Sporocytophaga myxococcoides: one gene and its partner. The protein of the gene in region 2 interacts with the protein of the main gene of each other region in a pairwise test. Links are inferred from orthologs where the notes say so. Each region holds a gene or a part of one and is shown on either strand. Other genes may lie near its edges.

What was found. Proteins that work in one complex are often made in the same cells at the same time.
Region 1: the proteins of sucD (region 2) and sucC interact in binary tests that used the Escherichia coli proteins (3 or more experiments, as listed by UniProt). The link is inferred for Sporocytophaga myxococcoides from one-to-one orthologs.

Annotation. Positions count from the first base shown.
Region 1 is NZ_BBLT01000016.1:63,640-69,872, forward strand. What follows is about bases 646-3,431. They hold sucC (ADP-forming succinate--CoA ligase subunit beta), read right to left. Parts: upstream 2,743-3,431; coding sequence 1,549-2,742; downstream 646-1,548. Other genes in these bases: MYP_RS24235 (hypothetical protein), read right to left, coding at 856-1,290; MYP_RS24250 (ABC transporter ATP-binding protein), read left to right, coding at 2,922-3,431. In the rest of the region: MYP_RS24230 (BRO-N domain-containing protein), read right to left, coding at 1-396; more of MYP_RS24250, read left to right, coding at 3,432-3,572; MYP_RS24255 (RNA polymerase sigma factor), read left to right, coding at 3,827-4,333; MYP_RS26855 (hypothetical protein), read left to right, coding at 4,652-4,783; MYP_RS24260 (RNA polymerase sigma factor), read left to right, coding at 4,863-5,369; MYP_RS24265 (RecQ family ATP-dependent DNA helicase), read left to right, coding at 5,464-6,233. UniProt on the Escherichia coli protein: Succinyl-CoA synthetase functions in the citric acid cycle (TCA), coupling the hydrolysis of succinyl-CoA to the synthesis of either ATP or GTP and thus represents the only step of substrate-level phosphorylation in the TCA.
Region 2 is NZ_BBLT01000001.1:72,128-80,345, reverse strand. What follows is about bases 2,049-4,850. They hold sucD (succinate--CoA ligase subunit alpha), read right to left. Parts: upstream 3,993-4,850; coding sequence 3,105-3,992; downstream 2,049-3,104. Other genes in these bases: MYP_RS00330 (DUF6089 family protein), read right to left, coding at 4,113-4,850; MYP_RS00340 (chalcone isomerase family protein), read left to right, coding at 2,497-3,066; MYP_RS00345 (cupin domain-containing protein), read right to left, coding at 2,049-2,406. Outside these bases: MYP_RS00360 (hypothetical protein), read right to left, coding at 1-163; MYP_RS00355 (substrate-binding domain-containing protein), read right to left, coding at 283-1,137; MYP_RS00350 (hypothetical protein), read left to right, coding at 1,405-1,929; more of MYP_RS00345, read right to left, coding at 1,921-2,048; more of MYP_RS00330, read right to left, coding at 4,851-5,027; MYP_RS00325 (YciE/YciF ferroxidase family protein), read right to left, coding at 5,178-5,675; MYP_RS00320 (replication-associated recombination protein A), read right to left, coding at 5,780-7,030; MYP_RS00315 (DMT family transporter), read left to right, coding at 7,151-8,053; UDP-glucose 4-epimerase GalE, read right to left, coding at 8,082-8,218. UniProt on the Escherichia coli protein: Succinyl-CoA synthetase functions in the citric acid cycle (TCA), coupling the hydrolysis of succinyl-CoA to the synthesis of either ATP or GTP and thus represents the only step of substrate-level phosphorylation in the TCA.

The DNA of each region.
Region 1 (6,233 bases), on a different replicon or contig from region 2:
TCTTATAGATGGAATAACTTCATTTGTTATCCATTTTTTGAAGGCTTTAGCTTCAGGTTTATTCGATGTTAAAACTAATGAATATAATCCTGACTCATTAATCAAGGAAACGTCCCTGTTTTGACCTGATACGAATAATTTTCGTATCAGCTTTTCGTCTTCATCTAGTCTCGCCAAAGACTTAGAAACATCTTGTAAGCCCAAAACATCACAAACATCCTTGGCAATTATCCAAAGTTGACCTTCTATTTCAATGGTCCGAACATTGTTAATGAAGTCGCCTGAATTGTGATATTCAAAGATAGTTAGCTGATTATTAACTTCTTTGGTTGAGTTTTGTCGAATTGCTCCTTGAGCACTTGACAATTGTGTGTAGTTTGTGTTACTTTGTAACATATTAACATTTGTGTAAAGCAAAACTTTTAATTACCTGGGGACCTCTGATCGCCAAATCAGCAGGTCCATTCTTTTTTATTACCTGGCATAAAAATACAAAATCTAAATTGTTTGTGCAATTAATGCCTATTTTCTAGCGGTTGATAATATAGAAAACGACCTAGATTAATCTGTTGGTTACTAGTCGTTTAGTTGAGTTTCCCTTGAGTTATCCTCATAGTTATTCACAGAGTTTTAAAAAATAAAAAAAACTACTAATCTCACAGGAAGATATCTAAAAGCAAAGCTGGAGAAAATACATTTGCTATATAGATGACCATTAAAAATCTGAAAGGAAATTATAATGAGTAGGGGATTGAAGTTCTATTGGCGGGAATCTATTTTTTTTAAAAAAATATCCTTTGATCGGTCTTCTAAACCTTTGATCGGTCTTCTAAATAAGCTGTAGGAAGCTTTTAATTATTCTTGTCCGGTTGGTTCTAGTTTCTCTTCTTTCTTACCACTTGCGGATAAGTTGGCAATAATGGTTATTCCCAACCATAAAAGTTGGGCTATTACAACTATTCTAACTGCAAATGTAAATGTGATTGGATAAAAAATATGCAGTAAAATAGGGAGTGAAAAGAAAGCTATACCAAATATATTTCCAGTAATCAACATGCCTTGGAATTTGTCTGTGTTAAAATTATAAGCCATTAATGACATTGAAATGAAATTAACTAACATGAAAGGCAGTGCAGCTCCAGAAGAAATTAATAAGGTAGTTACTAAATCATTTGAAGTGATAAGCTCACGTTTAAAAACAAAGAGGAAAAAGAAAACATAAATAGGCAATGAGAAAAAACTCACTCCTGTAATTATGTTATTTAATGGTGTTTTGTTGAAATCGATCATTTATTTTGGATTGAAAATGAGATAGAAAAGTATAAAAACTTACTCTATAATATCTGTGTAAGTAAAACTCGACTTTTAACTCAAAAAGCCCTTTAAAAAAATAGGCTAAATAGCTGAATTAATTAGTGCACCCGGAGAGGTTCGAACTCCCAACCATCAGAACCGGAATCTGACATTCTATCCAATTGAACTACGGGTGCTAAAAAAAGGAAAGAGGAGGGAGTTCTTTGAACCCACTCCTCGTTGATACTTTTGTCTTTATTTAGAAAGAACTTCTTTTACTTTAGCAGCTGCATCCTTAAGAACGATTGCAGAGAATACTTTAAGACCAGACTCTTCAATGATCTTAGCGCCTTCTTCTGCGTTTGTTCCTTGAAGTCTTACGATAATTGGAACTTTGATATCACCAATTTTTTTGTAAGCTTCTACAACACCATTAGCTACTCTGTCGCATCTAACGATACCACCAAAGATATTGATAAGGATTGCTTTTACATTTGGATCTTTCAGGATGATTCTGAAACCAGCCTCTACAGTCTGAGCGTTTGCTCCACCACCTACGTCTAGGAAGTTCGCAGGCTCACCACCGGAAAGCTTGATGATGTCCATAGTAGCCATTGCAAGACCTGCACCGTTTACCATACAACCGACGTTTCCGTCAAGTTTTACATAGTTAAGGCCAGAGTTTGAAGCTTCTACTTCCAAAGGATCTTCTTCGTTAAGATCTCTAAGAGCGGCAAGGTCTTTATGTCTGTATAGAGCGTTGTCGTCAAGGTTTACCTTTGCGTCAACCGCAAGAATTTTATTATCGGAAGTCTTTAATACAGGGTTGATTTCAAACATTGCAGAATCAGTTTCTTCATAAGCTTTATATAAAGCCTGGATGAAGTTTACCATTTCTTTGAAAGCTTCACCTTCAACACCTAGCTTGAAAGCAATCTTTCTCGCCTGAAACCCTTGAAGACCTACACGTGGATCAACCCACTCTTTGATGATTTTTTCAGGAGTATGTTCAGCAACCTCTTCAATCTCCATTCCACCCTCAGTGCTGGCAATAATAAGGTTTTTGCTTGTATTTCTGTCCAATAGAATGGACATATAGTATTCTTTTGGTTTACTTTCTCCCGGATAATATACATCTTGAGAAATCAGAACCTTGTGAACATGTTTGCCTTCAGGACCAGTTTGTTTAGTCACCAGGTTCATACCGATGATCTTCCCCGCAAGATCTTTAACTTCATCAAGGTTTTTAGCTAATTTAACTCCGCCGCCTTTTCCTCTTCCACCTGCATGAATTTGCGCTTTTACAACATACCATTCGGTACCTGTCTGCTGGTTTAGTTTTTTAGCGGCTTCTACTGCTGCTTCAGCTGTTTCTGCAACAATTCCTTCCTGTATACGAACACCGTATTTTTTCAGAATCTCTTTACCTTGATATTCATGTATATTCATGAGTAAATAAATAGTTAAAAGTTTAACACCACAGATGTTCTTTTCTTTCAGGGTATTCCCATCTATCGGAAGAACGGCACGAATCTATCATTTTTGGCTTTTAATTTCAAGAAAAGAGGGATTTTTAATCCTTTTAGATATAAATTTGTTTTTAGGAAGTCTAAATGAGTTGAATTATGATGCTGGAAGCAAGAAATATCTATAAGGGGTATCCCCACCTGGAAGTTTTAAAGGGAATTGATTTACAGATTAAACAAGGAGAAATTGTGTCTGTGGTAGGGGCATCCGGGGCCGGTAAAACCACATTGTTGCATATTCTGGGAACACTTGATAAGCAGGATAAGGGAGAATTATTTATAAACGGTGTTAATTTGAATCAAATCGGTGATAAGGAGCTTGCCTTATTCCGAAACAACCATATCGGTTTTGTATTTCAGTTTCATAATTTGCTTCCTGAGTTTTCTTGTTTTGAAAATGTCTGTTTGCCAGGATATATAGGTAAAAGAGATAAAAAACAAGTGGAGCAGAAGGCAAAGGAGTTGCTTGATCGACTTGGATTGTCTCAAAGACTTAATCATAAGCCATCCGAACTTTCCGGAGGGGAGCAGCAAAGGACAAGTGTTGCGAGAGCTCTTATTAATTCTCCTTCAATAGTATTTGCGGATGAGCCCAGTGGGAATTTAGATTCAAATAATGCAGAAGAGCTGCATAAGTTATTCTTCGAACTTAGAAATGAGTTTAATCTTACTTTTGTAATCGTTACACACAATCAATCGCTTGCTAAAAGTGCAGACAGAAAACTTGAAATGAGAGATGGGAAGATTGTTTAAATGAGTGTACTTTTTGATAGATATGAATAATAAAAAATAGCTTTTTTTGTTATATCTGATAATTTAATTACTTTTTGGTTTTTGTTATTTTTATAATTTTTTTGTGTATTTTATTGATTTTAAGGGTAGTTGTATTTTTGTTTTACTTTAAATAACAAAATTTTATTACATGGGTTTAGTGTGTAGGAATGAGTGTAATAAAATTGGAGTTTTGAAATATTTAAAGTGAATTATTTGATTTAATAACTACTGCGATGAATACTGTTGAATTTAATAACCTAGTTTATATAGCCTCTAAATCTTTAAAATATCCTGCTTTAAAGTTTACTCATAATCAGGCTGATGCAAATGATCTTATTCAGGATACCATTCTTAAGGCATTAAAAAATAAGACCAAGTTTAAGAAAGGGACTAATATAAAGGCATGGCTTTATATTATTATGAAAAATACTTTTATAAGTAATTATCATAAGATTGATAAAAGAAATAGCCTGGTAGATCCGATTGATGATGATTATACTCTGAATGTGCCAAGTACTATTACATATAATGATGGTACTGCTAATGTTGCAATGGAAGAGATAAATAAGGCAATTAATTCGCTGGATAAAGTATTCCGCGAGCCTTTTATGATGCATTTTTCCGGATTTAAGTATGAAGAGATTGCTCAAAAGTTAAAAATTCCTATGGGAACGGTGAAGAATAGGATTCACGTTGCAAGAAAAACTTTAATGAGTGCGCTTAAAGATTATAAAATTTAAAACTTACTGAATTGAGATTAAGGAATGCCAAGCTGATTAGTTTGGCATTTTTTGTTTAATTCAAGTTTAAATATTACATTTTTAATATTATCTAAAGTTGTATAATGATTACATTTATTTTTCTTGGTTGTTTTCTGTAATAAAAGTTTTAAAAGTGTTAATTTTTTTAAACTCTTTTGTTGATATACAGTAAATTAACATGGTAATGTTGATAATGTGGGGAGAAATATGGTGTTTAAAAACTAATAAAAATGATTGTATAGTTTTTAAAAAGTGTAAAAAATACTACATTTGTTACATAATAATCACAACAAGGAAATGCTAATAATAGAAAAAAATATCAAACAGGAAAAAGACATTATCAAAGCTGAAGAAGCAGAAAAGAAAGAAGCCTATTTAAGTCCACTTCAAATTAAAGTAGCACTCTTTAAAAGGAGATATAACATTTAATCCGAATAGAATCGGTGACAATCAGGTCAAAAAAAATAACCTTACAAAAGAACATTAATAACCTTAACCAAAAGAACTTATGACAGCTGTCGAATTTAATGAGTTAGTGTATACGGCATCAAAATCTCTGAAAATACCTGCGTTAAAATTTACACATAATCATAATGATGCAAATGATCTGATTCAGGATACTATTCTTAAAGCTTTAAGAAACAGAACTAAATTTAAGTCTGGCACTAATATTAAGGCTTGGTTATATATTATCATGAAAAATACTTTTATCAGTAATTACCATAAAATTGATAAAAGAAACACTTTGGTTGATCCGATTGACGAGGGGTATAATTTTAATGTTTCCAGTACAATTTCATTCAACCAGGGCGCCAGCAATATTGCTTCTAAAGAAATTTACAAAGCAATAAATAAGCTGGACAAAACCTTCAGAATCCCTTTTATGATGCACTATGAAGGATTTAAATACAACGAAATAGCTGACCACCTAAACATCCCAATGGGAACAGTCAAAAACAGGATCCACGTCGCTAGAAAAAACCTTATGGAATCTTTGAAAGAATACCAATACTAAAACGCAAATAACACTTCGTAAAACCCAAGGGTTGTTTTTATTCACTACTGTTCTGATTTCAGGAAATCTAATCATTTATTCAAATGATTGCAGTATGAGAAAAAGAACTGCCTTGGGTTTTATTTTTTTATATTACTCTTATAAATTACTTTTATCCTTTAGAATACTTCATTTATTTATTGTTATTGTATTCTTGCAGGATATTCATAAAATATTATTCCAGTACTTCGGCTATTCTCAGTTCAGACCACTTCAGGAAGAAATTATTTCCTCAGTTTTGAATGGGAAGGATACTCTTGCCTTGCTTCCGACAGGTGGTGGGAAATCGCTTTGTTTCCATGTGCCAGGACTCGCAATGGATGGTCTTTGTATCGTGGTTTCTCCCTTGATTGCTTTAATGAAGGACCAGGTGGAAAGACTCAGAGAAAAAGGTGTTTCTGCATTTTCTATTCACTCCGGACTTTCTTTTAATGAAATTGACGTCATTCTGGACCGATGCATCTATGACCAGGTAAAGTTTTTATATCTGGCACCTGAAAGGCTATCCTCTGATTTGCTCATTCAAAGAGTGAAAAAAATGAAAGTTAATCTCCTTGCAGTAGATGAAGCGCATTGCATCTCTCAATGGGGATATGATTTCAGGCCGTCTTATCTGGAAATAGCCGCATTCAGGCATGTTATAGGCGATTCAGTTCCTGTAATGGCATTAACAGCTACCTCAACTCCGGAAGTAACTCAGGATATTCAGGATAAGCTGGAGTTTAAAAAGCCAAATGTAATCTCGAAATCATTTAAAAGGGATAATCTTTCATTCTCGTGCTTTAAGGAAGAAAATAAGGAAAGAAAGATTCTGCAGATCCTTAA
Region 2 (8,218 bases):
CAGTGTTAGTATTTAATTGTGCCTTCAGATATCCAATAATAGTAGCCCTTCCATTTGAAACAACAGGTCCATTATTATCATCCTTTTTACATCCCATCATCGTCATTCCTAGAAGTAAAGCCAAAGCCCCATCAATAAACAACTTCCTAAAATTTTGTTTCATGAATTAAAAATCAGTTTTGTTTGTTAAAAATTTGAATTATTTAAACTTAAAAGTTACCGGCAAAATTAATAAAATCAGATCATTCATTAATAAAAATACAACCTGTTTTAGCTGTAAAGTCAATATTTATAAACTAATTGACTGAATTGTTTTTTATGAGGAATTATATGAAGTCTATACAACCATTCCTGAATATGATCAAGAATTTTTTCGTCAATACCATTTTCAGTATTCCACTTTGTACTTTCAAACCACGCCTTTGAATCTTCTCTCTTCAATGAATATCGCTCAGAGACTAAATCAGGAGCTTCAGGATTTTGCATGAAAGCTTCTACAGATTTATTAACAATTTTAAAAAACGTAACCAATATGGAACCGTGTTTTTCAAGAAAGTTTTCTGATGCGGCAAATACAAAGCAGGGCCACGGAGTGAGTCGTTCCCCAAGTCTCCTGAATTCACCTGAATCAACTAAAGGTTTAGTCATATATTTTTCCCATAAAAAAATATCTGCTTTTTCTTCAGATAAAAAAGTTCTTGCCCCCTCGAGATTGCCAACAGCAACCATTTGACTTTCGGATAACTGCCAACCTCTTTGAGCTGCATCTACATAAGACATAAGATGAGAACCTGAGCCTTGCTTGCTTATCGCATACCTTTTGCCTTCCAACTGATCCACATCGACGTAGGGTGAATTTGCGAAAACATGAATTCCCCAGATTAATGGGCTCTCTACGTATACTTTCAGAATCTTAAGAGGACTTCCTTTCACAATATCCGCTGTGATTCCTTCAGTAAGTAATATTGCACAATCAATCTGATCTTCTTTCAGAGCTGAACACATTGCTCCGGTTCCTCCAGGAAAATCTGTCCATAAAAGATCAATGCCAGCTTCTTCAAATTTTCCACTTTGCTTAGCTAAATGTATAGGTAAATTAAAATGCTCGGGTACTCCGCCTAATCTGATGGTTATCATCTTTCAAGATAAGTTTGGACCCAAAGGTATTACCGGAAAATCACTATTGAAAGGTCAGGACAGAAAATCTGCTGATTTGTTTTAAAAACGAATAGCTGGACACAGTTCGATTTTTAGATAATGAATCTTGCGGTGAGGAACTTTTAAGTTTAGAGAAATAGCTAATTCCGACAAAGAGGGAAAAAACCAAAAGTAGTTTCAGCAGTTTCATTTTATAGAAATAAAGACCAATTAATATTTATGTCAATTATCCAACAGATGCCAAAAATGAAAAATTCCTTAATTTGGGCTTTTTTCTTTGTAGCACTTTTCTCATGTAAAAAACCACAGAAGAACACTTTTTCTGAGCATGGGGTTTCTTTTACCATTCCTGAGGGCTGGGTAATTACACAATCTGAAAATATTAATGACACATTAGGATTTTTCCTTACTTGTGAAAAGAAAGGGATGAATGAGAGTGGAATGTTTACTCTTAGCTGGATTAATCAGGAGGTGAGCAAAGAGGAATTTTTACTGCTTTTAAAGAAACAATTGTCCCAAAATTCTTTTTATAAAAACACAGGAATTCTGTTTAATGAAATTCAACCCATCAAAAACCTTGGCCATTTTCAGGTTTCAAGTACTGGATTTGTAACCCAATTATCAGGACTAAAGCATTCCGGAAAAATTGTTTGTTTTAATTGTAAAGGCAGAACGCTAGGCCTTATTTTTCAAACTGCTCAGGAAGATGAGGAGAAAAATAATACCGGTTTTGAAGAAATTCAGAAAAGCTTTGTTTGCAACTTACCTTGAAAGTTCCCTAATGATTGTAGTCTGCTCAGGAAAAAGTTTCAATAAATCTTCTCTTTTGGCAATCTCAAAATCATCAAACGAAAATCCTGGAGCTACCATACAACTAACAAGAGTATATCCTTCTCCAACTACTTTTGCACCAAACCAGGTATTTTGGGGTATAAGCAATTGAAAATGCTCTCCATTTTGTGCGCCTAGCTTATGAACCTCCAGCCCTTTCCCGGATAACATATAAATTTCTATAGAATTACCCTGGTGGTAATACCAAATTTCATCTGATTTGATTTTGTGGAAGGCCGAAAACTCTTTGTCTGTAAGTAAAAAATAAATGCTTGTGGCATAATTTCTGTTCCCTGAATAATCTCCTGGTAAGACCGATTCTGGAATTTCTGATTCACTTCTGTAAATTTCTCTAAAATATCCTCCTTCCGGATGTTTTTCCAGTTCAAGTTGGTTTATCAGTTCCTCTGCTTTCATAATTCAAATTAAATCAGAATTTTCCTTAAAAATCAAAGGAATAAACAAAATATCACTACTGCAATTATTTACTAAAACTGACTTAATAATATGAAAAAACTTCAGATCCTTTTTTTCATTGGCATTTTAATACTGACTTCCTTTAAAAGCCATGCTCAGACAAAAATTAAAGGAGTGGATGTTCCAGGTACCATTGAGACAGAAAAGGGCAAACTTCTGTTAAACGGAGCCGGAATTAGAACCAAATATATATTTGACCTTTATGTTGGTGCTCTCTATCTAAAGGAAAAAACTAAGGATCCCAAAGCTGTTATCAACCAAGATTCCCCTCAAGCTATCAGAATGTATATTATTTCGGATAAGATCACGAATAAAAAAATGGAAGAAACCATTAAAGAGGGTTTTGAAAAAGCTACAAAGGGTAATACTGCACCTTATAAATCTAAAATTGACCAGTTAATGGTGGCATTTAAGGAGGAAATCCACAATAAAGACGTAATTGATATCATCTATTTGCCTGGTTCTGGGGTAAAACTTTATAAAAACGGGAAATTAAAAACGCAGGTTGAAGGTCTGGATTTTAAAAAATTATTATTCACAATCTGGCTTGGAGATGAACCGGCAGATGAGGATCTTAAAAACAGGATGTTGGGAAAATAAAAAGAGAGGCTGTTTTAATAAAACAGCCTCTTTATGTTTTAAGCAGTTGCTTTGCTTTTTTGAAGCGCCTTAAGCATAGTCTCTCCAATATCAGCAGGAGATTCAACTACAAACAAGCCGCAATCTTTCATGATTTTCATTTTTGCAGCAGCAGTATCATCTGCACCACCAACGATAGCACCGGCATGTCCCATTCTTCTTCCTGCAGGAGCAGTTTGACCAGCAATGAAACCAACCACTGGTTTAGTACCATTTTCTTTGATCCATTTAGCCGCCTCAGACTCCATGCTTCCACCAATTTCACCGATCATGATGATGCCTTCTGTATGAGGATCGTCCATCAATAGCTTAACAGCTTCTTTGGTAGTAGTACCGATTACTGGATCTCCACCGATACCAATACAAGTTGATTGTCCCAAACCAACTTTAGATAGTTGATCCACAGCTTCATAAGTCAATGTCCCAGAACGAGATACTATACCTATTTTACCTGGCTTATGAATAAATGCAGGCATTATACCAACCTTAGCTTCTCCAGGAGTCATTACTCCAGGACAGTTAGGTCCAATAAGCGTTAAATTTTTTCCTTTGATATATTCTTTTGCTTTAATCATATCTTTTACAGGAATTCCTTCTGTAATACATATGATTACTTTTATACCTGCATCAGCAGCTTCCATAATAGCATCAGCAGCGAAAGCCGGAGGTACAAAAATTATAGAAACATTAGCACCTGTTTCTTTAACGGCGTCTTCAACGGTATTGAAGACTGGTTTATCAAGATGTTTAGTGCCGCCTTTACCAGGAGTTACTCCTCCAACAACGTTTGTTCCGTATTCGATCATTTGACCGGCATGGAATGTTCCTTCAGAGCCTGTAAAACCCTGCACTATCACTTTGGACTGTTTATTGACTAGTACGCTCATGAATCTTTAGTTAGATTATACCCCACAAAAATAAAAGTTTTTGGTTCTTATAAAAAAATCCTAAGCATAAAATACTTAAATCTTTAAAAAATGAAATTTCCTATATTCTTTTTAGGCTAACTATCTGAATTTTGGGCAATATATCTTACCAGGAATAATATAAATTAGCCTCAGAGAAACCAAGACATAACTATCAGGCCCTATTTTACTGCCCCTTTTGCTTCCTGGGGCTTTGGAAGTTGAATAAGAATATCCGGAGCCTGAATAAAAAAATTGCTCTTCCAGTGTATTATTAATAAAATCAATATCTCTTTTGGCTCCGTTGTATGATCCGAATAGAGATGCTGAGCGGTTCGACATTTGTCTGGACTGATCACTTTTTAACTGATCAGGATTAATATAGTTTCGACTTACATCATCCAGGTAATCAGTAGAAGTATAACGATATGTAAATTCCAGTTCAAGATCCCATTGAATTGCAAGCTTATATCGGAAGCCAAAACCAGCAGGAACAGAGAATTGGATATTTGAATATGACTTTCCTTCAGTTTGAAGTTTTCTTAGACTTACCCAATGATCCCTGTCATTTTTTGCCTTTGGATTATGATAGAAAACACCACCTCCCAGTAAAACATAAGCATTGTAAATTGGACGTTTTCTGTAGTGATCCGTATTTGGCAGCAAATCATATCTTAAAGTAAATGACAATTCTTTTATATCATTTCTAAAATGAAGATTTCTAAGATAATCAGCAGATTCAAGTTTTTTATCTGAAGCTAAAAAATCATCTCCTAAAAGCCTAAACCATAGGAAGTCGAATTCATAAGAAAGTCTTGGATAAATTCTTTTGTTAAAGCCAAAGGATAAACCTGGTCTAATGGTACTCAAAGTAGATTTAATATCTCCGTTAGCATAACTCCCAGCTCCTCCTATGACAATCGAATGATATTTACATCTGTAATTATAAGGTTGTGCTCTCACTGATTGGATAGCAATAAAGAACAACGACAAAAAAATGTATAAAAAGTTTCTCACGAATTTAACTGAAACTAGACGTTTTTAACGCTCATTACCTTAATATAGAAATTCGCATTTAAGTAAACAGAATTTATTGCAAAAAATAAAAAATAATCTTAAAAAGGTTGAAATCATATCCTTATAAATTCAACCTTTTCATTCTATTGATTAATAATGCAATAATGCTTTTTGATTAATCATACCTTTTGCAAGATTGGTCAACTCTGCATCATCTTCTTGTTTTTCATCCTTTATTTCATGAAAGACATTTCCAATATTGCCATAATCCAGGATATGGGCAAATGTTGCAACAGTGCCATAACTTGCAATTTCGTAATGTCTTGCCTTTTGAAGGCCAACAATCAGAGCAGCATCCATCACATTGTCATCTTCAATATCCTTAAAGTATTCTTTTATCTCGCTTAATAAGCCTCCCATCACAGGACAAGTTTGTCCCAATGGATCAACGTCTATTTCTTTTGCAATCATCTCCAGTCTTTCCTTGTCCTTTAACGTGGTTTTCAAACTTTTTTCAAAAGCCTTTTTTAAGTCTGGATTAGAACTGCAATCTATAATCTCCGGCAAAGCTTCTGCCAATTGGGTTTCTGCACTATATAGATCTCGAAAGAGGTCTATATAGAGATCGTCAAAACTTCTTACCTTCATAATCTTGAATATTTTACTCTTAATAAATTAACAAATATTGAAGATTCTTTAGTGCAGACAGATAATTCTTTTAACCTTTAATGCTAAAAATTAGCAGGAATGGTTTAATAACCATACTTGGTTTTCCACAGTTTTTTCAGCCTGGTGCGGAGTTCATTTTCTCTGGCATTGTTTCCAGGCTCAAATAATTTTCGTCCCTTAATTTTATCTGGTAAAAACTCCTGCTCTACAAAGTTATTATCATAATCATGTGCGTATTTATACTCTTTCCCATAACCTTGTTCTTTCATCAATTTGGTTGGGGCATTCCTCAAATGAATGGGCACTGGCAAATCTCCTGTTTGTCTTACCAATTCATGAGCTCCTTTGATGGCAGCATAAGAGGCATTGCTCTTGGGTGAAGATGCAAGATAAGTAACACATTGAGAAAGGATAATATCAGACTCGGGGTATCCAATAACCTGAACAGCCTGAAAGCAGGTAGTAGCCATCACAAGAGCAGTAGGGTTAGCATTTCCTATATCTTCTGAAGCAAGTATAACCAATCTTCTCGCTATGAATTTTACATCCTCTCCCCCTTCTATCATTCTTGCGAGCCAGTAAACAGCGGCGTTTGGATCACTCCCTCTTATTGACTTTATAAAGGCGGAAATAATATCATAATGCATCTCACCTTGTTTGTCGTATAAAGCAACTTTCCTCTGCGCTATCTTTAAGACGACTTCATCCGTAATTTCGACCGGTTCTTTATCACTTAAATTATCAACCACCAGTTCAAACAAATTTAACAACTTCCTGCCATCACCGCCGGAAAGATTGAGCATTGCAGCATATTCCTTTATTTCAATTTTTTTTTGTTTCAAAAGGAAATCCTTCTCCATGGCCTGAGATAACATGCCTTTCAACTCTTCCTCTTCTAAGGTTTTAAGAGTATAAACCTGTGACCTTGACAATAGAGCACTATTAACCTCAAATGAAGGGTTTTCTGTTGTAGCACCGATCAGTGTTATTATCCCTTTCTCAACTGCATTTAACAGGGCATCTTGCTGGGATTTATTGAACCTGTGAATCTCGTCAATAAAGAGGACTGTCTTACGGGTACCTTTGGCTTTTTCGATTACTTCTCTTACATCCTTTACGCCTGCACTAATAGCACTAAGTGTAACAAAAGGAGTCTTTAACTGAGCTGCAATAATATTAGCAAGTGTAGTCTTACCCACCCCAGGAGGTCCCCAAAAAATCATAGATGGAATAGATCCTGTCTCTATAATTTTTCTTAATACAGCACCTTTCCCTACAAGATGTTTCTGACCTATAAAATCATCAAGGCTAGTAGGTCTTAGCCTTTCAGCCAATGGTTGTCCGGAAGTATATTTATTTTCTATGATTAAACTGAGTTTAGGAAATCAAAATTTGAAAATTTTCTTATGTTTAACAAATTAAAAAAATTTCCGGTTTATCAACGAAACAGAATTTTGAAGCAGGATTTAAAATCTCATGGGTTGTTATTATTGTCAACCCTTATAGCAGGAGCTAATTATACAATCTCAAAATTTGCAACCCCGGAATATATTGCACCTTCTGCAATTATCTTACTGAGAATCATTGCAACAATTCTTCTTTTCAATGCACTAGGGTTATTCGTAAAAGAAAAAATAGATTTATCTGACAGGAAAAGAATTTTCCTTTGTGCACTATTCGGTGTTGCGTGCAATCAGTTACTGTTTTATAAAGGCTTAAGCCTGACTTCTCCGATCAATGCTTCTTTAATGATGACAATAAGCCCGATTATTGTCCTTATTATCTCTGCTATCAATGGTTTTGAAAGAATTACCCCTGTCAGGATTTTAGGATTAATTTTGGGTACTGTAGGTACTGGTGCTTTATTACTTTCTGGGACTGATCAGTTTCACGAACTTTTTATTGGTGATATACTTGTCCTTCTAAATGCAGTTAGCTGGGCATTATTTCTGGTAATTGCAAAGCCACTGCTAGCAAAATACCATTTTATTACAGTTTCCAAGTGGATGTTTAACCTTGGATTCTTTATAGTTTTTCCATTTAGTATTAATTCATTTTGGGAAACCCAATGGCAAAACTTTGATACCACCGCCTATCTTTCTGTTGGTTTTATAATAATCTTCGCAACGTACATTTCCTACATTCTCAATGTTGGAGTATTAAAAAAGGTAAACCCATCTGTAGCAGGAAGTTACATCTACCTACAACCCGTATTTGCTGCTGTTATTGCTTTAATATTGGACAAAGATGAATTGACACCGGAAAAAATTGCTTATAGCATATTAATACTAGCAGGAGTGTTTTTTATAAATAAACAACCTCATAAAAAAATAAGAGATCAGCTTTATTCAAACTGATCTCCTTAAGGTAAATTATTTTAATTAATTATATCGCATTTATCGATTTACTTTTGGGGGTATATTTACCACTTTTCTTTCCATTATGCCATTTCCAGGCTGTTTCAATTATTGCAGAAAGATCTTGATACTCAGCAACCCACCCAAGTATATTTTTTGCTGCAG